Regions from separate parts of the Pantoea sp. X-Soil-ISGK-421 genome, predicted to be linked through region 1. Evidence: predicted binding sites of a transcription regulator. Region 1 holds the regulator's gene; each other region holds the start of a gene.
The links. Region 1 encodes CRP, which controls carbon source genes, mostly activating them, when cyclic AMP is high. Its sites were predicted from a motif close to ATGTGANNNNNNTCACAT; they were not measured.
Positions count from the first base shown of each region.

Region 2: epd (erythrose-4-phosphate dehydrogenase) is a predicted target of CRP. The motif match lies at 5,580-5,597, and genes of this name have one in related genera.
Region 3: cdd (cytidine deaminase) is a predicted target of CRP. The motif match lies at 2,203-2,220, and genes of this name have one in related genera.

Region 1 is NZ_AP035979.1:3,727,905-3,735,548, reverse strand. Features, by position in the region: gene AC6I8K_RS17325 (YccS/YhfK family putative transporter) at 1-1,079, opposite strand, end outside; gene crp (cAMP-activated global transcriptional regulator CRP) at 1,138-1,770, opposite strand; gene AC6I8K_RS17315 (OsmC family protein) at 2,075-2,479, shown strand; gene AC6I8K_RS17310 (phosphoribulokinase) at 2,560-3,429, opposite strand; gene AC6I8K_RS17305 (YheU family protein) at 3,491-3,709, opposite strand; gene AC6I8K_RS17300 (hydrolase) at 3,712-4,728, opposite strand; gene AC6I8K_RS17295 (LysE family translocator) at 4,789-5,391, shown strand; gene AC6I8K_RS17290 (LacI family DNA-binding transcriptional regulator) at 5,393-6,373, opposite strand; gene tauA (taurine ABC transporter substrate-binding protein) at 6,607-7,587, shown strand; gene tauB (taurine ABC transporter ATP-binding subunit) at 7,599-7,644, shown strand, end outside.
Region 2 is NZ_AP035979.1:3,283,922-3,291,565, reverse strand. Features, by position in the region: gene AC6I8K_RS15280 (ABC transporter permease) at 1-309, opposite strand, end outside; gene speB (agmatinase) at 960-1,880, shown strand; gene AC6I8K_RS15270 (YidB family protein) at 1,935-2,339, shown strand; gene loiP (metalloprotease LoiP) at 2,420-3,175, opposite strand; gene tkt (transketolase) at 3,449-5,440, shown strand; gene epd (erythrose-4-phosphate dehydrogenase) at 5,784-6,803, shown strand; gene pgk (phosphoglycerate kinase) at 6,855-7,644, shown strand, end outside.
Region 3 is NZ_AP035979.1:2,678,256-2,685,899, forward strand. Features, by position in the region: gene metG (methionine--tRNA ligase) at 1-836, shown strand, start outside; gene AC6I8K_RS12480 (CidA/LrgA family protein) at 1,078-1,464, shown strand; gene AC6I8K_RS12485 (CidB/LrgB family autolysis modulator) at 1,457-2,149, shown strand; gene cdd (cytidine deaminase) at 2,274-3,170, shown strand; gene AC6I8K_RS12495 (NAD-dependent malic enzyme) at 3,331-5,028, shown strand; gene sanA (outer membrane permeability protein SanA) at 5,268-5,987, shown strand; gene mglC (galactose/methyl galactoside ABC transporter permease MglC) at 6,029-7,039, opposite strand; gene mglA (galactose/methyl galactoside ABC transporter ATP-binding protein MglA) at 7,058-7,644, opposite strand, start outside.

The sequences.
Region 1 (7,644 bases):
TTGAACGACAGATAACTGCGCAACGCCGGCAACAGCGGCAAACGGCGCTGGCGATCGGCCATCAGGTCACGTGTGTAGAGTGGCTTCTGCGTGCGCAACACGCGGGCGATGCGACTGAAGTGATACAGGCAGAAGTTGCCGACCGGATTATCCGGATGCTGGCGCGCAATTTTCTCCAGCGCGCCGAGCTGTTTCTCCATGTGAAAACGATCGGGTAATTGATGGTAGAGGATCGCATCGGCCAGCACGCGCAGCCGGGCTGAGATGATTTTGGCGTTCCAGCGAATCACCGCTTCGGCGTGGCTCTCCTCCACGAGCTTTTGCACCTCTTCGGGCTGATGCAAACTCACCGAGATGTGTTCCTGTAAATCCAGCGCCACCTGAAAAGCGCGTGTCAGACGTTTGTGGCTGTTATCACGGCTGGCCGACAACATGTGCATTTGCTGGTAGCAGGTCGTGATGAGATCGACCGCCTTTTGCTGGCGTGCCAGCAGGGGGGGCAGCGCTTTTTCCGGATCGGTCAACTGCGTCAGTAAGGTGTATTTGGCATCGCAATAATCGGCCAGCTCACGGAACAGCAGGCTAAGCGATTCGCGCATCGGCTGCTCTTTCCACAGCCAGAACCAGAACCAGTTGAACAAGCCGTACCACAGCGTGCCGCCTATGTAGAGCAGCGGCGGCACCCACATCGGCATGCGTCCCACTAAACTGAGCGTAAAGATGGCGGCGATTAACGTCGCGGGGAGCAGGCGCGCATGCAGTGGGCCGATTTCACCGGTCACGCCAATCAGCAGCGGCAGCGCCAGCAAAATCAGCGGCAGCGGAATTTGGTACGCGGTGAGGATTTGCATCAGGAAACTGCCGGTGGCAAACAGCGAACCCCCTACAATCAGGCGTTTGAAGAAGCGTTTGTGCGGCGTATCCAGCCCCGCCATATTGCAACAGGCAGGCACTAACGAGAACAGCAGACCTTTTTGCAGATCGCCAAACAGCCAGCCGAGAGCCACAGGCAGGCACAGCACCAGCGTTTGCCGCAGCGCATAGTTAACTTCAGGATGATAGATGATTCGGCGCCACATCAGCTCATCGCAAATAGAAACGGCGCGATGTTGCCATCACGCCGTGGGTGAGAAGAAATTAGCGGGTGCCGTAAACGACGATGGTTTTACCGTGTGCGGAGATCAGATTCTGATCTTCCAGCATTTTCAGGATACGACCCACGGTTTCGCGTGAGCAGCCCACGATCTGACCAATCTCCTGACGGGTGATTTTGATTTGCATCCCGTCCGGGTGAGTCATCGCATCTGGCTGTTTGGCCAGATTTAGCAGCGTTTGCGCGATACGTCCGGTCACATCGAGGAAGGCAAGGTTGCCCACTTTCTCAGATGTCACTTGCAGACGACGCGCCATTTGCGACGAAAGTCGCATTAAAATATCCGGGTTTACCTGAATCAGCTGACGGAATTTTTTGTATGAAATTTCAGCCACTTCGCAGGCAGACTTCGCACGCACCCAAGCACTGCGTTCCTGGCCTTCTTCGAAAAGACCGAGTTCGCCGATAAAATCTCCCTGATTGAGATAGGAGAGAATCATCTCTTTGCCTTCTTCATCTTTAATCAGTACCGCTACGGAACCTTTCACGATGTAGTACAGCGTTTCCGCTTTCTCACCCTGATGGATGAGCGTGCTTTTGGATGGATATTTGTGAATATGGCAATGGGACAGGAACCATTCGAGTGTAGGGTCTGTTTGCGGTTTGCCGAGAACCATTCGCTATTATCCTCTGTTGTAATCGTGCCCAAAATACAGGGGGCATTTTTCCCTGTCAGGCGGTTTAATCGTCGAGCGTTTCCAGTAAAGGAAAAATTATTCCGGGTGGACTCTTAAGCTACGCTTTTGATTCTTCCCGCCTTCGTCTGTAATGACGAAAATATTTTCAGCACTGTTTGTAGCACAGCTTTAGCGAGCTGTCTTGTGTTGTCTCGCTTCAGCAGAAGGGGGATTACTCTGGATTGCTGTTTGTCAGGTGAAAGCGTACTCTGGCGGCAAAACCGCCTCTTCAGGAGAAAGAATAATGCAGGCACGAGTGAAATGGGTGGAAGGTTTGACCTTTCTCGGAGAATCCTCATCCGGCCATCAGGTATTAATGGACGGTAATTCCGGTGATAAAGCGCCAAGTCCAATGGAGATGGTGCTGATGGCGGCGGGCGGTTGTAGCGCTATTGATGTGGTGTCGATCCTGCAAAAAGGGCGCAGCGATGTCGCCGATTGCGAAGTGAAACTCACTTCAGAACGTCGGGAAGAAGCGCCACGTATTTTTACCCACATCAATCTCCACTTCATCGTCAGCGGCAAAGCGTTGAGCGACAAGGCGGTTTCACGCGCTGTTGATTTGTCAGCGGAAAAATATTGCTCGGTGGCGATCATGCTGGGCAAAGGCGTGGAAATTACGCATAGCTACGAAGTGATCGCGCTTTAATGCTGGCAGGTGCGCATTAATGCGCACCCTACAAAACGCTCTCATTTCGTAGGGTCGCCATTCATGGCGACCAATGACACTCACTCAATCCGCTTCCCTTCAATGAGTCGCTGCACCAGCGGTAGCATAATCAGCTCCATCGCCAGTCCCATTTTTCCGCCCGGCACCACCAGCGTATTGATGTGGGAGATAAACGATCCCTGAATCATCGACAGGAGATAGGGGAACGCGATGCCTTCCAGACCGCGGAAATGAATCACTACGAAACTTTCGTCGAGCGACGGAATTTCGCGTGCCGCAAATGGGTTGGACGTATCAACGGTTGGCACACGCTGGAAGTTAATGTGGGTGCGTGAGAACTGTGGCGTGATGAAGTTGATGTAATCCTCCATCGAACGCACCACCGAATCCATCACCGCCTCACGCGAATGACCGCGCTCGCCCGTGTCGCGCACCAGCTTCTGAATCCACTCAAGATTAACAATCGGGACTACGCCAACCAGCAAATCGACATGCTCTGCGACATTTTGCTGCTGCGTGACCACGCCGCCGTGCAAGCCTTCATAGAACAGCACATCAGTGTTCTCCGGCAGCGGTTGCCAGGGGGTGAAAGTGCCCGGCACCTGATTCCACGGCACGGCTTCGTCGTATGTGTGCAAATATTTACGCGATTCGCCCAAACCGGTTTGGCCGTAATGCCTGAACGTCTGCTCAAGCAAGCCGAAGTCGTTGGCTTCCGGGCCGAAGTAACTGATATGGCGACCCAGATCGCGCGCCTTGCGGATCGCCATGTCCATTTCCGGACGCGTGAAGCGATGGAAACTGTCGCCTTCTACTTCCGCTGCATGCAAATTCAGCTGCTGGAAAATCTTACGGAAGGCAAGGCTGGTGGTAGTGGTTCCGGCGCCGCTGGAACCGGTAACGGCAATAATTGGATGCCTGGCTGACATAACAGAGCTCCCTGTGAGGTCCGGCGATGAGCATTGTTACCACGAATTGCCGCGGGGTGCATCAGCCGCGGAATTCACCTTTTGGCATGATATTGATGGATTCATGCAGTTCCGACCACACCAGCACCACATCGCCACGCTCCAGCTGGCGGCGCACGTCGGCAACTTTTTGCAGTAAACTGCGTTCCTGCTCGCCATAATCAGTACCTTCGCGTAACACAAAGGTTTCAATCAGGTTTTCCAGCGTGTCCGCTTCGAGTTCTTGCCAGGGAATAATCACAATTACACATCCAGATACGTTGAGAGCCAATCGGGTACGCGCTGTTCCAGCCACATTTTCGGTTTAAGCAAGGTGCCGCCGACAAAGCCAACGTGGCCGCCTTGCTGCGTCAGTTGATACTGAATCGATGCTGAAAGCTGGTCAGGTTGCGGAATAACCGCATCGGTCATAAAGGGATCGTCTTGCGCATGAATAATCAGCAGCGGTTTACGCACGCCGGTCAGCAGCGGCATCGCGCTGGCACGTTGATAATAGTCGTTCGCGTCAATAAAACCGTGCGCACGTGCGGTTATCGCATCATCAAATTCGCGTAAGCGGCGAAAAGCGCGCAGTTGGGCGAGATCGACCGGCAACGTGCCGGGCCAGGCGTGTAATTTACGCGTGGCGTTTTTCTTCAGCCGCGTCAGCAAATAGTGCTGATAGAAACGCGAGAAGCCGACATCCAGTTTGGTGCTGCATGGCTCGAGCGCCAGCGGCGCCGAGATGGCAATGGCCGCATCAATCGGTACATCGTGACCTTGCTGACCCAGCAGGCAAGCGAGCATGTTGCCGCCCAGGGATACGCCGACGGCGGCGGTTGGCACGGTGCCCCATTCGCGCTGCAGCCAGTTAAGAAAGTAGGTTGCGTCTTCGGTTTCACCGGAGTGATAGATGCGCTTTAAGCGGTTCGGTTCGCCGCTGCAGCCGCGGAAGTGCATTACCACCGCCAGCCAGCCACGCGCTTGACACGCCTGCATCAGGCCGTGCGCGTAGGGACTGCGAAAGCTGCCTTCCAGACCGTGAAACATCACCATGCGCGGCTTATGACGCGCCTGCGCCGGGTCTTCACTCCACGCTAAATCAACAAAATCGCCGTCCGGCAGGTCAAGACGCTGCCAGTGCGGACGTAAGGTAACGCGGCGACGTAGAATGCGCGGCAGCAGCGTTTGCAGATGCGCGTTAGTGAATCCGCGCAGTGGTTTAAAGCGCTCGCCGCTGGGGCGATCAAAATAGCTTGGGTAAAGGCTTGTCTGATGCATAAGTCGCTGATAGCTTCGATGGGTTGTTCGCTTTACTGGGTGAGGAGCACCCGAATATACATGGAACTGAGTCTTTTTTTATCAATGTTAGGTTTTCTCTGGGTCGCGGCCATCACGCCCGGGCCCAATAATATGTTACTTACGGCCTCGGGTGCTAATTTTGGCTTCCTGCGCACCCTTCCGCTGCTCATTGGTATCATGATCGGCATGCAAGTCATGTTGCTGATGGTGGCATTTGGCATTGGCGGTCTTATCCTGCTTTATCCTTCACTGCATCTGATCCTGAAAATTGCCGGTAGCCTTTATCTCCTGTGGCTGGCGTGGAAAATCGCCACCGCCGAGTATGAAAAGCTGGAAACCGATGAGGTTACGGTGAAGCAAATGCCGTTCTGGCAAGGCGGTTTGCTGCAGCTGATCAACCCGAAAGCCTGGCTGATGGCGCTGGGTGCGGTGGCGAGCTTTAGCCTGGCAGGCAGCGAATATCTGCATTCGGTGGTGGCGATCAGCATCGGCATGGCGCTGGTGAACGTGGTCTCTGGCGTGATTTGGATGGGCTTTGGCTCGCTGATTGGACGTCTGCTGCGCAGCCCACGCGCGTGGAAAATCTTCAATCTGGCGATGGGTTTACTCACTGCCGCGTGCGTGTTGCTGATTTGGCGCTGAGTTAACTGGAAGCGCGTTCTACGCGCTTCCACGGCAACACTTCCTGCACCACCGGTGAGTTCGGCTGCCGGATGCGCTGCAGCAGCAATTGCACGCTGCGTGCCCCCATGTGATTCATTGGCTGCTCAATGGTCGTCAGCGGCGGATTCAGGCTGCTGGTAAAGTTGATACCATCAAATCCCACCACCGCTAAATCCTCTGGTACGCGTAACCCCGCTTCCAACGCTGCGTGGATGACGCCGACAGCCAATACATCAGAGACCGCAAACACGGCATCAGGACGTTCCGGCTGCGACAGCAGTTCACGTAATGCCGCGCTGCCCGCTTCGCAGGTGATATTCTCGGCGTAGGCCACGCCTCCCCACGTAAGATCCAACTGCTCCAACGCCGCGCGATAACCTTCTTCACGCTGATGAGAGTAGAGGTAGCGCATATCGCAGTTCACGAGTGCAATACGGCGGCGGCCTTTCCCCGCCAGATAACGCACGGTTTCGAAAGCCGCTTCTTTATTATCAATCGTCACGCTGGACGCTTCGATCGATGGATCGTATTCCGCGCACTGCACCCAAGGCGCATCGCCAATCAGCGCTTTCAGCTCCTGCAAACAGCCGGCCGCGTCCATGGTGATCACGCCATCCACCACCTTGCCGGTGAGCAGCGCAATATAGGCCGCTTCGCGTCGCAGCTGTGATCCTGAGTTGCACAACAGAATGTGGTAACCCTGCGCTTCCGCTTCCGCCTCAATGCCTTGAACCACACGCGAGCAGAAGGGATTGGTAATGTCGGGGATCAACACTAACAACATATGGCTTTGCGCGGTGCGCAACTGGCGCGCCAGCAAATTGGGCTGATAGTCGCAGATGTCGATGGCTGCCAGCACTTTGGCACGCGTATCCGGGCGCACGCCGGGATTTTGGTTCAAAACCCGTGAAACAGTGGCTTTTGACACGCCAGCCAGGTGCGCGACTTTTTCAATCGACATGTATTTAGGACCGCAAGTGAAAGGTGAAAAATGAGAAGTCTATCAATATCACAGACGTAATGTGAGCGCGTGACATATTTATCGATTTCTACCTTCTTTCCATTTGTGTTTTTTGCATAGCCTTGCCCGATGTTGATCTAAGAACAGATCGGCATTAGGGATAATTTTTAATTCCTTTATGAAATTACTGTCGCTGGAGAAACTGCCCAGACAAAAACACATTGGGGTGAATGATGATGGCGATGAAAAAAACAATAACGGCGGTCGCGGCGGCTCTGGCCCTGATGGCGTTCCAGGCGCAAGCGGTCAACGTTACCGTGGCATACCAGACGTCGGCTGAACCGGCCAAAGTGGCGCAGGCGGATAATACTTTCGCCAAAGAGAGCGGTGCCACCGTCGACTGGCGCAAATTTGATAGCGGTGCCAGCGTGTTGCGCGCACTGGCATCGGGCGACGTACAGATTGGCAATATCGGTTCAAGCCCGCTGGCGGTCGCCGCCACGCAAAAGCTGCCAATTGAAGCTTTCCTGCTGGCCTCACAGCTCGGTAACTCCGAAGCGCTGGTGGTGAAGAAAACCATCAAAGATCCTAAAGACCTGATTGGTAAGCGCATCGCCGTACCGTTCATCTCGACGACGCATTACAGCTTCCTCGCCGCGCTCAAGCATTGGGGCATCAAGCCTTCACAAGTCACGTTAGTCAACCTGCAGCCGCCAGCGATTATTGCCGCCTGGAAACGCGGTGACATTGACGGTGCTTACGTCTGGTCTCCGGCAGTGAATGAGCTGGAGAAAGATGGCAACGTGCTGACGGATTCTTCGCAGGTCGGCAAGTGGGGCGCGCCAACGCTGGATGTGTGGGTGGTGCGTAAGGACTTCGCGCAGCAGCATCCAGACATCGTCACCGCCTTTGCCCGAAGCGCCGTTGAAGCGCAGCAAGCTTATATTGCCAATCCGGAACAATGGCTGAAGCAGTCAGACAACCTGAGCAAGCTGGCGCGTCTGAGCGGTGTACCGGAAGCGGATGTACCGGTGCTGGTGAAAGGCAACACGTATCTGACCGCGCAACAGCAGGTTGAGCAGCTCGGCAAGCCGGTAAACAAGGCCATTGTGGATACCGCCAACTTCCTGAAAGAGCAGGGCAAAGTGCCTGCGGCGGACAACGATTACAGCAGCTTCGTCACGACGCGATTCGTTGCGCCCTTAGCAAAATAACCGGAGGCCCTATGCTCAACATCACCCATCTCAATGCGCGTTATGCCGGACAACCCG
Region 2 (7,644 bases), 440 kb from region 1:
GATGGGTTTTATCGGGCGATAGTTGAATAATCCCTGATTAGCCTCTATTGCACCTATCGAACGCTGGGTGATGTTAGAGAAAATAAAGTAGGGGATAATACCATTCAGTAAAAAAAGCGGGAATGAAATGTCTGGCATGGTGCGATGCATGATAAAACCAAAAAAAAACAGTAGCACAAGTAAATGCGCTGAAGGTTCCAATACTGCCCATAGATATCCCAGGCGATACTTGCCGAATCGCGTGCGTATTTCCCTAAAAAACAATGCATTAATGGCAGATTTCTGCACATCATATCCGCTTCTACTCATTGACTCTCTCATCGGCTAAATAAAATAATTTGCACGCTACCGCCCCTGGCTTAACAGATACCAATGTGCTGAGTACAATGCGGCAGTAATGTTGGAAAAAATATTAAGAGGGCTGTAAGAGAAGAGGTGCCTTCATCTCACTTTTAAAGGAGTAAAATGTGTAGAGGAAAAATAAATCACAAACCTACTCACAACCAGATGATTCTTAAAGCATGGTCTCGAGTGGCGGTGAACATCATTTCCTGACACCTAAAAATCCCTTCCTGTTTTATTTAAATAACGTTACATAATGGTATTTAATAATACTAAGTGTTTTTGGCTATCAATTTAATTCACTTGATAGATTTAAGTTTTGTTTTTTATTTGACGTATTTACCTTATTAATTCTTTTTATTATTTAAGAAATGGCTTAATTTATTTATGGCTGACGGTTTGTTAATTAAATTTATTCATGTTTTTAAGGCCAAAGTTAACGTTATTTTACCGGCGTATATTTACTGACTGAAAAACGAACGCTGATTGCAGGGGGCTGAAATCTCCGCGATAATCTCCACAACCCATCCCTTCCTCGTCGGGTTAACGACGCGGAGGGGATTTTTTATTTTTACCCTAAACTGGTGAAACGATTACCGCCTTAATGAGGACGAATTATGTATAACACCCTGGGCAATCAATACGATAACTCCCTGGTTTCTAACGCCTTCGGTTTCATGCGCTTCCCGCTTAATTTCCAGCCTTACGATAGCGACGCTGAGTGGGTCATCACTGGCGTTCCTTTTGATGCGGCGACGTCGGGTCGTCCGGGCAGCCGCTTAGGGCCGGGCGCGATTCGTCAAATCTCGACCAACCTGGCGTGGGAAGGCTGCCGTTGGCCGTGGGACTTCGATCTGCGTCAGCGTCTGAACGTCGTGGACTGCGGCGATCTGGTTTACGCCTTCGGTGATTCACAGGATCTGTCGGACAAACTGCAGGCGCATGCTGAAAAACTATTGGCTAACGGCAAACGTATGCTGACCTTTGGTGGCGATCATTATGTGACGTTGCCATTGCTGCGTGCGCACGCTAAGCACTTTGGCAAAATGGCGCTGGTCCACTTCGATGCGCATACCGACACCTATTCCAACGGCCCAACGTTCGATCACGGCACCATGTTCTTCACCGCGCCGAAAGAAGGTTTGATTGATCCGCAGCACTCTGTGCAGATCGGCATTCGTACCGAGTTCGATAAGAGCCTGGGTTTCAACGTGCTGGATGCGGCGCAGGTCAACGATCGCAGCGTCGACGATATCCTGGCGGAAGTGAAGCGCACCGTCGGCGATCTGCCGGTGTACCTGACCTTTGATATCGACTGCCTTGATCCCGCACACGCGCCGGGCACCGGTACGCCGGTGATTGGTGGCCTGAGCAGCGATAAAGCGACCAAGCTGATTCGCGGTTTGCAGGGCATGAACATCGTCGGCATGGACCTGGTTGAAGTGGCGCCAGGTTACGATCACGCCGATCTTACGTCGCTGGCTGCAGCCACGCTGGCGCTGGACATGCTGCACGTGCAGGCGGCAAATAAAGGTTAATCCTGTTGACTGCGGCTACACTTACTGGCGTTTATTTAATCTGCGGAGGCTACTATGGGCTTACTGGACGATTTAGTCGGATCGCTAGGAAATAGCAACGGAAGCGGGCAGGGCAATCAAATCCAACAATTGATGGCTATCTGGAATTGGGTGCAGGAGCAAGGCGGCGTTGAGGTTCTGCTACAAAAATTTCAGCAGGGCGGACTGGGGCAGGTGCTGAATACCTGGATTGGGAGCGGTGACAATCAGTCGATTGGTGGCGGCGACATCCAAAACGCACTTGGGCAGGATCAGCTGCAGTCGCTGGCAGATAAGCTCGGTACCGATGTGCAGGGTGCTTCCGGTACGCTGGCCACTTTGTTGCCGCAGGTGATTGATAAGCTGTCGCCGCAAGGCCACATCGAGACATCGAACACCCAGGATCTGGGTGCAATGGTGGATGGGTTGTTTAAGCGTTAATGGTTCTTTGCTGGCTGCCCCCCACCTCGGTCCTCTCCCGTTAACAGGGGAAGGCCGGGATGGGGGACCGCGAGCACTATTTACTTCCCGTCTGCGGCAATACGTTCACGAATGTGCTGCGCGCGCGCTTCAGAATCCGGGTGTGAATCAAACATCGAACTCTGACGGCCCTGTTCCAGTTTTGCGAGCTTCTCAAAGCTGGTCGCTAACCCCATAGGATCGATGCCGCGCTTTTTCAGCAGATCGAAGGAGTAATCATCGGCCTGTGATTCCTGAGTTTGCGAGAATTGCGCATTCACTAATTTCTCACCCATTTCACCCAACTGCGACTGCGACAGCGAGCCAATCACGCCGCCAACGGATGCTGCTGCAGTGCGTGTCGCGGTGGTGGTAAGTGCCACCTGCATCGCTTTTCGCGTGTGTCCTAGCGCAACGTGCCCCATTTCATGGCCGAGTACGCCTTCCACTTCGTTGTCGGTCATCATATCCATTAAACCGCTATAGACGCGGATACAGCCATTTGCCATCGCCCACGCATTAACGTCTTTGGTTTGATACACCTTGTAGTTGGCGGGTACGCCATTAATGTTGTCGCCCAGTGCAGCGGCGATTTTATTCAGGCGCTGCTGATATTCACTGTTGGCGGGAGCAACCTGATTATCTTTGTCCATCTGCGCACAGGATTGGTCGCTTAACGCCTTCACCTGTGAGTCATTTAATGCATAGGCCTGGTAAGCCTGCGCACCGGATTGCAGCAGCGCGTTATTATCCATTCCTTCACAGCCGCTAAGTAGCGAAGCCATTCCCAGAGCAACGATGGTGGCTCTCATTTTCATATCAGCATCCTTTAGGTAACAAGGTAAAGAAAACAAACACCTGAAACAGTCGCAGATGTTTAAACGCTTTGGTTATAGCTCGCATATTGTGCAATGGCTAGCAGACAAGCCCGGAAATGCAACCGTTTACCCGCTATTTAGCACCCTGATGCATGTACTTTTGCCCTTATGTTCATGTACATTGATGTGCGACTTTTTTCTCGCTTCGCCTTATAACTGATTAATTACAATAAGTTAAGCGTGGCGGAGCATTAATCCGACCTGGAGTAGAAGATGCCCTCTCGTAAAGAGCTTGCCAACGCCATTCGCGCGTTAAGTATGGATGCAGTACAGAAAGCCAATTCGGGACATCCGGGTGCCCCGATGGGCATGGCGGACATCGCCGAAGTGCTATGGCGTGACTTCCTGAACCATAACCCTACTAACCCGCTGTGGGCAGATCGCGACCGCTTCGTGCTGTCGAACGGTCACGGCTCAATGCTGATTTACAGCCTGCTGCACCTCACCGGCTACAATCTGCCAATGAGCGAACTGCAGAACTTCCGTCAGCTGCACTCTAAAACTCCAGGCCACCCGGAATACGGCTACACCGCGGGCGTTGAAACTACCACCGGCCCGCTGGGTCAGGGCATCGCTAACGCGGTCGGTTTCGCCATCGCTGAGCGCACGCTGGCGGCGCAGTTCAACCGTCCGGGTCATGACATCGTAGACCATAACACCTACGTGTTTATGGGCGACGGCTGCATGATGGAAGGCATCTCGCACGAGGTGTGCTCCATCGCCGGCACCCTGAAGCTGGGCAAACTGGTGGCCTTCTATGACGACAACGGCATCTCCATCGACGGTCACGTCGACGGCTGGTTCACCGACGACACCGCCAAACGCTTTGAAGCCTACGGCTGGCACGTGGTGCGCGGCGTGGACGGTCACGATGCAGAAGCCATCAGGAAAGCCGTTGAAGAAGCCAAAGCGGTGTCCGATAAGCCTTCACTGCTGATGTGCAAAACCGTGATTGGCTTCGGCTCGCCGAACAAAGCCGGTACGCACGATTCGCACGGCGCGCCGCTGGGTGCCGATGAAATCGCGCTGACCCGCAAGCAGCTGGGCTGGAACCACGGTCCGTTTGAAATTCCTTCCGACATCTACGCGCAGTGGGACGCCAAAGAAGCCGGCCAGGCGAAAGAGTCCGCGTGGGACAAAAAGTTTGCCGCCTACGCCGCTGCGCATCCGGCGCTGGCCGCGGAGTTCAAGCGTCGCGTCAACAACGCGCTGCCAGAAAACTGGGCCAGCGAGTCGCAGAAGTTCATTGAGCAGCTGCAGGCCAACCCGGCGAAAATCGCCAGCCGTAAAGCCTCGCAGAACGCCATCGAAGCCTTTGGTAAAATCCTGCCGGAATACCTGGGCGGCTCCGCTGACCTTGCGCCAAGCAACCTCACCATGTGGTCCGGCTCGAAGCCAATCAACGAAGACGCGGCGGGCAACTACATCCATTACGGCGTGCGCGAGTTCGGTATGACCGCGATTGCCAACGGTCTGGCGCTGCACGGCGGCTTCCTGCCGTACACCGCCACCTTCCTGATGTTCGTCGAGTACGCGCGCAACGCCGCACGCATGGCCGCGCTGATGAAAATCCGTCAGATTATGGTCTACACCCACGACTCCATTGGTCTGGGCGAAGATGGCCCGACGCACCAGCCGGTTGAGCAGATGGCCAGCCTGCGCGTGACGCCAAACATGAGCCTTTGGCGCCCGTGCGACCAGGTTGAATCGGCGGTGGCGTGGAAATACGCCATCGAACGCGTTGACGGCCCGTCGGCGCTGATCTTCTCGCGTCAGAACCTGGCGCAGCAGGATCGTACCGCTGAGCAGCTGGCTAACGTGGCGCGCGGCGGTTACGTGCTGAAGGACAGCAGCGGCACGCCGGAGCTGATCCTGATCGCCACCGGTTCGGAAGTGGAACTGGCGGTGAGCGCTTACGAGCAGCTGACGGCAGAAGGCCGCAAGGTGCGCGTGGTCTCCATGCCTTCCACCGACGCCTTCGACAAGCAGGACGCGGCGTACCGTGAATCCGTGCTGCCGAAAGCGGTGGCGGCGCGCGTGGCGATTGAAGCGGGTATCGCAGATTACTGGTCCAAATACACCGGCCTGAACGGCGCGATCGTCGGCATGACCACCTTCGGTGAGTCAGCGCCGGCGGATCAGCTGTTCAAAGAGTTTGGCTTCACCGTTGAGAACGTGGTTAAAACGGCGAAATCGATTCTGTAATTTTTGCGCAATAAATTGCGCCGCTACCGGTTATGCACCGCCTGTAGCGGCGCGATTCATCGCGCACATCTGCAGTGCACGGGTATCTGACCTGAAACGGTTCAATTATTCCTGTAGTAATAATTCATCAAGGCAAAATTTGTGACGCAGATCCAATATTCTGCCACTCATTTGATCGCAATCATTCCCGTTATTCCTCTCTTGCATTACTCTAGCTGAACCGTTTCAGTCGTGAGCGAGACCGTGTGGCTTTCCGGAGTGTACAGGTAATAATTCCCTGTACAAAAAGGTGTGAAACGCTCAGGCTAATCGGCACGTTTTTCTGGTGTTGTTGAAGGTAGAGATGACCGTTCGCGTAGCAATAAATGGTTTTGGTCGTATCGGGCGTAACGTATTACGTGCCCTGTATGAAACCGGTCGCCGGGCTGAAATCACCGTGGTCGCCATTAACGAATTGGCAGACGCCGCCGGTATGGCGCATCTGCTGAAGTACGACACCAGCCACGGACGTTTTGCCCTTGATGTGCGCCAGGAACGCGATCTGCTGTTTGTTGGCGACGACACCATTCGCATCCTGCATCAGGCGGAAATTGATGTGCTGCCGTGGCGCGAACTGAATGTCGATATCGTGCTGGATTGTACCGGCGTGTACGGCAGTCGTGCTGATGGCGAAGCCCATTTGCAGGCGGGTGCGAAGAAAGTGTTGTTCTCGCATCCGGGCGGCAACGATCTCGATGCCACCGTCGTGTTCGGCGTAAACGAACAAGCTCTTAAACAAACTGACTGCATTGTCTCCAACGCATCCTGCACCACCAACTGCATTATCCCGGTGATCAAGTTGCTGGATGACGCCTTTGGCATTGAGTCGGGCACTGTGACCACCATTCACTCGGCGATGCACGATCAACAGGTGATTGACGCTTATCACAGCGACTTGCGCCGTACGCGCGCTGCCAGCCAATCGATCATTCCGGTAGATACGCGTCTTGCTGCTGGCATTACCCGTATTTTTCCGAAATTTAACGATCGCTTTGAAGCGATTGCCGTGCGCGTGCCTACTATCAACGTGACAGCCATTGATTTGAGCGTGTCTGTGCGCGAAGCGGTGAAGGCGTGTGAGGTCAATACGTTGCTGCAAAACGCGTCAGAAGGGGCGTTTCGTGGTATAGTTGACTATACGGAATTACCGTTAGTCTCAGTAGATTTTAACCATGATCCGCACAGTGCCATAGTCGATGGCACGCAAACGCGGGTCAGTGGTCATCACCTTATCAAAACGCTGGTTTGGTGTGACAACGAATGGGGCTTTGCTAACCGTATGATCGACACCACGTTAGCAATGGCCGCAAGCGGTTTCAGGTAAGACGCGGACTGCGTCTGGCAAAACTTATGAGAGTCAACGAGAGGGTTCACCATGTCTGTAATTAAGATGACCGATCTGGATCTTGCTGGTAAACGCGTTCTGATCCGTGCCGATCTCAACGTGCCAGTGAAAGAAGGGAAAGTGACGTCAGATGCACGTATTCGTGCTTCTCTGCCTACCATCGAAGCGGCGTTGAAACAGGGCGCGAAAGTGATGGTTACCTCTCACCTGGGTCGTCCGACCGAAGGTGAATACAACGAAGAGTTCTCCCTGCTGCCGGTTGTTAACTACCTGAAAGAAAAACTGAACGGCACCAACGTGACCCTGGCGAAAGAGTACCTCGACGGCGTGGAAGTGGGCGCTGGCGAACTGGTGGTGCTGGAAAACGTGCGCTTTAACAAAGGCGAGAAGAAAGACGAAGAAGGCCTGTCGAAGAAATATGCTGCACTGTGCGACGTCTTCGTAATGGATGCCTTCGGTACTGCGCACCGCGCTCAGGCGTCTACCCATGGCGTGGCCAAATTCGCTCCTATCGCCTGTGCCGGTCCGCTGTTGTCAGCTGAGCTGGAAGCGCTGGGTAAAGTGATGAGCAACCCAGAACGTCCGCTGGTTGCTGTGGTTGGCGGTTCTAAAGTCTCTACCAAATTTGATGTCCTGCAGTCGCTGGTGAAGATTGCTGACACCGTAATCGTCGGCGGCGGTATCGCGAACACCTTCGTGGCTATCGACAATAACGTCGGTAAATCTCTGTACGAGCCAGACTTCGTTGAAGCCGCGAAAAAGCTGCGTGATGAGCACGGCATTCCGGTTCCTACCGATTCTCGCGTAGGCACGGAATTCT
Region 3 (7,644 bases), 1.0 Mb from region 1:
TGACTAAACGCTTTGGTGGCAAATTGGCCAGCGAACTGGCCGATCCAGCGCTGTATCAAACCTTTGTTGATGCGTCCGAGAAGATCGGTGAAGCCTGGGCCAGCCGCGAATATAACCGTGCGATCCGTGAAATTATGGCGCTGGCCGATCTGGCTAACCGCTATGTCGATGAGCAGGCACCTTGGGTGGTGGCGAAGCAAGAAGGCCGTGATGCCGATCTGCAAGCAATTTGCTCAATGGGCATCAACCTGTTCCGCGTATTGATGACCTGGCTGAAGCCGGTATTGCCATCGCTGACCGAACGTACCGAAGCCTTCCTGCAAAGCGAGCTGAGCTGGGATGCGATTGCGCAACCGCTGCTGGACCATGAAGTAGCACCGTTCAAAGCGCTGTATGGCCGTATCGAAATGGCCAAAGTTGAGGCACTGGTTGAGGCCTCGAAAGAGGACGCAGCGGCGGCCAACAAGCCTGCTGCAACCGGTCCGCTGGCCGATGCACCGATTGGCGACACCATCACCATCGATGATTTTGCCAAAGTCGATATGCGTGTGGCGCTGATTGAGAAAGCCGAGCTGGTGGAAGGCTCCGACAAGCTGCTGCGTCTGGAGCTGGATGTGGGCGGCGAGAAACGTCAGATTTTCTCAGGCATTCGCGCAGCCTATCCGGATCCATCCGTGCTGGTCGGCAAGATGACCATCATCGTTGCTAACCTCGCGCCGCGTAAAATGCGCTTCGGTATTTCAGAAGGCATGGTGCTGTCAGCGGGGCCGGGCGGTAAAGACCTGTTTGTGCTGTCCGTTGATAGCGGCGCAGTGCCGGGTATGCCGGTTAAGTGAGCTAACAAGCCGCCTGAGGGCGGCTTTTTTATGCCCATGGATCCGGCGCATTGTAGGGTCGCCATTTAGGGCGTAATGCCGCTCACTTAAGCAAGGTGCGCATGAATGCGCACCCTACGAAAATCCAGCGAAATACATGTAGGGTCGCCATTCATGGCGACCAGGTTAGACATTCTTGTGATCGCTAGCACGCTATTGGCTTAATGCGTATGATAAAGCGCTACGAAAACAGGAGCCTGACATGCCTGCCGTTCTCTCTGCTTGTTGGCGCTATGTACGCGCCTTCGCCATTATTTATGCGGCACTGTACGCCGGTATAGGGATATCTTCCCTGCTTCCGATTACGATTCCCGGCAGCATCATCGGCATGCTGCTGCTGTTCCTGCTGCTGGCGCTGCACATTCTGCCGGTTGAATGGGTGAAACCTGGATGCCATTTGCTGATTCGCTATATGGCGCTGCTGTTTGTTCCGATCAGCGTCGGCGTGATGAGCTATACCGATATTCTCACCGCCCAGTTCGGGCCGATTGTGGTGTCCTGCATTGTCAGTACCTTTATGGTGCTGCTGATTGTCGGTCTCAGTGCGGAAAGATTACAGCGCCCGCGGGAGGAAAAACCGCATGATTGATGCCTGGTGGTCGCTGCCGTTGACCGTGTTCGCCTATTTCCTGGCGCGTAAACTGGCGGCAAAAATCAATATCTCCATCGTCAATCCATTGCTGGTGGCGATGGCAATTGTCATCCCCATTTTGCTGCTAACCAACCTGCCTTATACGCGCTATTTTGCTGGCAGCAGCCTGCTCAATCAGTTGCTGCAACCGGCGGTTGTCGCGCTGGCATTGCCGCTGTACGAGCAGATGCATCAGATTCGCGCGCGCTGGAAAACCATCATCAGCGTCTGTTTCATCGGCAGCATCACGGCGATGGTGTCGGGCACCGCGATAGCGCTGTGGATGGGGGCAACGCCGGAAATCGCCGCCACCATTATGCCAAAATCCGTCACTACGCCGATTGCGATGGCAGTCTCCGCATCGCTGCACGGTATTCCCGCCATCAGCGCCATCTGCGTGTTAATCGCTGGCGTGCTGGGCGCAGTGTTCGGCCATATGCTGCTCAATCTGTTTAAGGTGAATAACAAATCTTCGCGCGGATTGGCGATTGGCAATGCCTCACACGCATTAGGCACCGCGCGCGCAGCCGAGATCGATTATCAGGAAGGCGCATTCAGCTCACTGGCTCTGGTCATTTGCGGCATCATCACCTCGTTGCTGGCACCGTTCCTTTTTCCACTGTTAATGCATTGGTGGGGCTGAAACTTGCGAGAGATCTCGCAAAGTTGAAACAACCCAATCAGCTTACATTGTCAGAGCGACTTGGATCACATATAAAACGTCAGGCGGCGCATCGCCGCTAACGCGTAACTGAGGCCATCACATCATGCATTCACGATTCCTTACTGCTTTTTCCGCCCTGCCCGCCGCGCTGCAAGCGGCGATTCAGCCGCTGATGGATGCGCCGGATTTCCACGGCGTGTTGCGTCCGCAGGATGTCGCACAACTGAAACAGCTTACCGGTCTGGATGATGATGCGCTGGCGTTGGAACTGCTGCCGCTGGCGGCAAGCTGCGCGGTGGCAACCGTATCGCATTTTAATGTCGGCGCGATTTCGCGCGGCGTCAGCGGCCATTGGTACTTCGGCGCCAACATGGAGTTCCTGCACACGCCGCTGCAGCAGACGGTCCATGCTGAGCAAAGTGCCATTACCCATGCATGGTTGCGCGGAGAAGAGAAACTGGCGGCGATTACCGTCAACTACACGCCGTGCGGACATTGCCGTCAGTTTATGAACGAGCTGAACAGCGGCACGGCGATTCGCATCAGCCTGCCGGGACGCGCCGTTAGCACGCTGGGCGACTATCTGCCGGATGCGTTTGGTCCAGCCGATTTGAATATAACCGAGCGCTTGCTGACGCCGGTCGATCATGGTTTTGCTGTTGAAGGCGATGCGTTGCAACAGGCCGCCATTGCCGCCGCCAATCACAGTCATGCACCTTATAGTCAAAGTTACAGCGGCGTGGCGCTGCGCAGCCAAAGCGGCAGCATCTTTACCGGTCGCTATGCAGAGAACGCCGCCTTCAACCCAAGCTTGCCACCGTTACAAGCCGCACTGATTTTGATGAACATGAGCAACGAAGCGCTGGACACTATTCAGCAAGCGGTTTTGGCGGAATGTCATGGCAGTACGCTGAGTCAGCTGGATGCCACGCGCGCTACGCTTGCCGCGTTGGGATGTGAGGATTTCTCACTTACTTTAGTTTCGAAAACATCAGTTTAGTGATCCTTTTACCGCTTTTGTGACCTTCTGTTAACAAAAGCTGTACATCTGCAGGAATTTTCATAGGATCGGGCGCCAGAACCTCTTCACTTCAAGATGGACTGGCGTTACCTTTTCCCGGCGATACGTCAGAAAACACTGCAACCGGAGCAAGCACTGCATGGAACTCGACTACGAAAGTAAACGCCCGCTGTATATTCCTTATGCGGGTCCGATCCTGCTGGAATTTCCGCTGTTGAATAAAGGCAGCGCCTTCACCCTCGAAGAACGTAACGAATTCAACCTCAACGGCCTGTTACCGGAAGCGGTAGAGACCATTGAAGAGCAGGCCGAACGTGCCTGGCGCCAGTTCCTGGATTTCAAAAACAATAACGACAAGCATGTCTATCTGCGCAACATCCAGGATACCAACGAAACCCTGTTCTACCGCCTGCTCGACAATCATCTGGAAGAGATGATGCCGATCATCTATACCCCAACAGTTGGCGCGGCGTGTGAACACTTCTCAGAAATCTACCGTCGCGCGCGCGGCGTGTTCATCTCTTACAACAACCGCGACCGTATTGAAGACATGCTGCAGAATGCCACCAAGCAGAATGTGAAAGTGATCGTAGTTACCGATGGCGAGCGTATTCTTGGCCTCGGCGACTTAGGCATCGGTGGCATGGGCATCCCAATCGGTAAACTGTCGTTGTATACCGCGTGTGGTGGCATCAGCCCGGCTTACACCCTGCCAGTGGTGCTGGATGTCGGCACCAACAACCAGCAGCTGCTGAACGACCCGCTCTACATGGGCTGGCGTCATCCGCGTATTACCGGCGATGAGTACGAAGCGTTCGTTAACGAGTTCATCCAGGCAGTGAACCGTCGCTGGCCGAACGTGCTGTTGCAGTTCGAGGACTTCGCGCAGAAAAACGCCATGCCGCTGCTGGAACGTTATCGCGATGAGATTTGCTGCTTCAATGATGATATTCAAGGCACCGCCGCGGTGACCGTCGGCACCCTGATCGCCGCTAGCCGCGCCGCCGGCAGCCGCCTGTGCGAACAGAAAGTGGTGTTCCTCGGTGCCGGTTCTGCCGGTTGCGGTATCGCCGAGCAGATCATCGCGCAGATGAAGTCGGAAGGGTTGAGCGATGATGAAGCGCGTGGCCGCGTGATGATGGTGGACCGATTTGGTCTGCTGACCGACAAACTGCCGAACCTGCTCAATTTCCAGAGCAAGCTGGTGCAGAAGAGCGAAAACTTAAAAGATTGGGACACCAGTAGCGACTCAATTTCTCTGCTCGACGTGGTGCGCAACGCCAAGCCGGATATTCTGATTGGCGTATCAGGTCAACCTGGCCTGTTCACCGAAGAGATTATTCGCGAGATGCACAAGCACACCAAGCGTCCAATCGTTATGCCGCTGTCGAACCCGACTTCACGCGTTGAAGCGACGCCAGCTGATATCATCGCCTGGACCGATGGTGCCGCGCTGGTTGCCACCGGCAGCCCGTTCTCGCCGGTGACCTGGAAGGGGAAAACCTATCCGATCGCCCAGTGCAACAACTCGTATATCTTCCCTGGCATTGGTTTGGGTGTCATCGCTGCAGGCGCGAGTCGCGTAACAGATTCGATGCTGATGACGGCCAGCCGTGCCCTGGCCGACTGCTCGCCGCTGGTGAACGATGGCGAAGGCCCGGTTCTGCCGGAAATCAAAGACATTCAGGGTGTTTCAAAACTGATTGCCATCGAAGTGGGCAAAGCGGCCCAACTGGCTGGCGTGGCGGTGGTCACTTCTGAAGATGTGTTGTCGAAAGCCGTCAGCAACAACTTCTGGCTGCCGCAGTATCGTCACTATCGTCGTACTTCGATCTGATTCACCTACCCTAAATAATTCGAGCTGCAGGAAGGCGGCAAGTGGGTTCATCCCCGGGAGCTTACTTAAGTAAGTGACTGGGGTGAATGCACGCAGCCAACGCACCTGTAGCTTGAAGTATGCCGGTAGATCCGGCCATGCTTAAAAATCCAGCGCATAATTGCCCTTAGCTTGCTTCCCTCGCTCGCCTCAAGTAGCCTTTATCCATTCTGAATTCTGCCAACCGAGTGCCCGCGCGCATGATTAAACGCGTTTTCTTTGGTCTGTTTTTCATCATCTTACTGATGGTAGCGACCGCGCTCGGCCTCGATCGCTGGATCAGTTGGAAAACCGCGCCCTTTATTTACGAAGATGTCACCTCGCTGCCGCATCGTCAGGTCGGCGTGGTCTTGGGCACGGCGAAGTATTACCGCACAGGTGTAATCAATCAGTATTACCTCTATCGCATTCAAGGCGCGTTGAACGCGTACAACAGTGGCAAGGTGAATTACCTGCTGCTGAGCGGGGATAATGCGCAGCAAAGCTATAACGAACCGATGACCATGCGCCGCGATTTGATTAAAGCGGGCGTTGCGCCGTCGGACATCGTGCTGGATTATGCCGGTTTCCGCACGCTGGACTCGATTGTACGCACGCGCAAAGTATTCGATACCAATGATTTCATCATCATTACCCAGCGCTTCCACTGTGAACGCGCGCTGTATATCGCCCAGCATTTGGGTATACAGGCACAGTGTTATGCGGTGCCATCGCCGAAAAACATGTTGTCGGTGCGTTTTCGCGAAGTGGGTGCGCGTTTAGGCGCGCTGGCGGATTTGTATTTGATGAAGCGCGAGCCGCGTTTCCTCGGCCCGTTAGTGCCGATTCCTGCGGTGCATGAAGTGCCGGAAGATGCCCAGAGTTATCCGGCGGTGACACCAGAGCAGCTTTTGGAACTGGAAGAGAAACTGCAGAAATAAAAAGGGTCGCAAGCATGCGACCCTTTTTTTGCGGCTGTTTATTACTTCTTACGCGCGTATTTCAATGAATCCAGCGCCACAGCGAAGATGATGATGCCGCCTTTGATGATGTACTGCCAGTAAGGGTTGACGCCGATGTAGGTCAAACCGTAGTTGATCACCGTAAAGATGATCACACCGGTCACCACGCCCGCCACAGAACCCACGCCACCGGCAAACGACACGCCGCCGACCACGCACGCTGCAATCGCATCCAGCTCATACATAAAGCCAAGGTTGTTGGTGGCGCTGCCGATACGGCCCGCTTCCAGCATGCCGCCGAACGCATAGAACACACCAGACAGTGCATACACCAGAATCAGGTTGAACGGTACGTTTACACCGGACACTTTCGCCGCTTCCGGGTTACCACCGATAGCAAAGATGTTTCGACCGAAACGGGTTTTATTCCACAGTACCCAAACAAATACGATGGCAATGACGGCGTAGAAGGTAATAAACGACAGTTTGAAATCACCGAAACGCAGGAAGCCTTGGGCAAATTTGGAGAAACCAGGATCGAAACCGGCAATCGGCGATGCGCCCACAAAATCGTAATAGAGTGAGTTGATACCGTAAACGATAATCATGGTGCCCAGTGTGGTGATAAATGGCGTTACCTTGAGGTAAGCAATGATCACGCCGTTCACCAGACCAATCACGCCGCCGATGATGCACACGGTCAGGATAACAAGCGGAATTGGCACGGTATCCAGATGCGGGAACACCTTGTTAGCGTTATCCATTGCCTGCAGCAGCGTCGCTGCAACCACCGCCGCTAAGCCCACCTGACGACCTGCCGAAAGGTCTGTACCCTGGGTGACAATCAGACCCGCCACGCCCAGCGCGATAATAATACGCACCGAAGATTGGGTCAGAATGTTACTGAGGTTCATTAAACTTAAGAACGTTGGATCCTGGAAAATAATAATTGCCAGCAGTACAAACAGGACAACGTAAATGCCGCCCTCTTTTAACCAGGTTAGCGCATTCTTTTTAGTAGTCGCTTTCATGTTAAAGCCCTTGCTTCATTAAAGGTGTAATGACGCTAAACGCAGGATTTCATTCTGCGAGGTCGTTTTGGTATCAACAATGCCTGCTACCTGGCCATTACTCATCACTAAAATACGATCGGTAATACCCAACAGTTCTGGCATTTCAGAAGAGATAATAATGATGCCCTTCTCTTTCTTCGCCAACTCAGCAATAAGTTGGTAGATTTCGAATTTCGCGCCTACATCTATCCCACGCGTCGGTTCATCAAGCATCAATATTTCCGGCTGCGTTAATAACCAGCGACCAATAATCACTTTCTGTTGGTTACCACCGGAAAGCGAACCAATTTGAGTATGATGACCCGGCGTTTTCACGCGCATCGAATCAATGACCCACTGGGTATCGCTCTTCATACGTTTATTATCGAGCAGGCCCATACTGGACTTATACTTTTTAATATTGGAGATAAGCGAGTTAAAACCTATATCCAGATAAGCATAAATACCGGTGGAACGACGCTCTTCCGTCACCAGCGCGAAACCGTGGTTAATGGCTTCATTGGCGCTGTGGTTATTAATATTTTTCCCGTGCAGCTTAATGGTGCCGCCCGACTTTTCGCGAA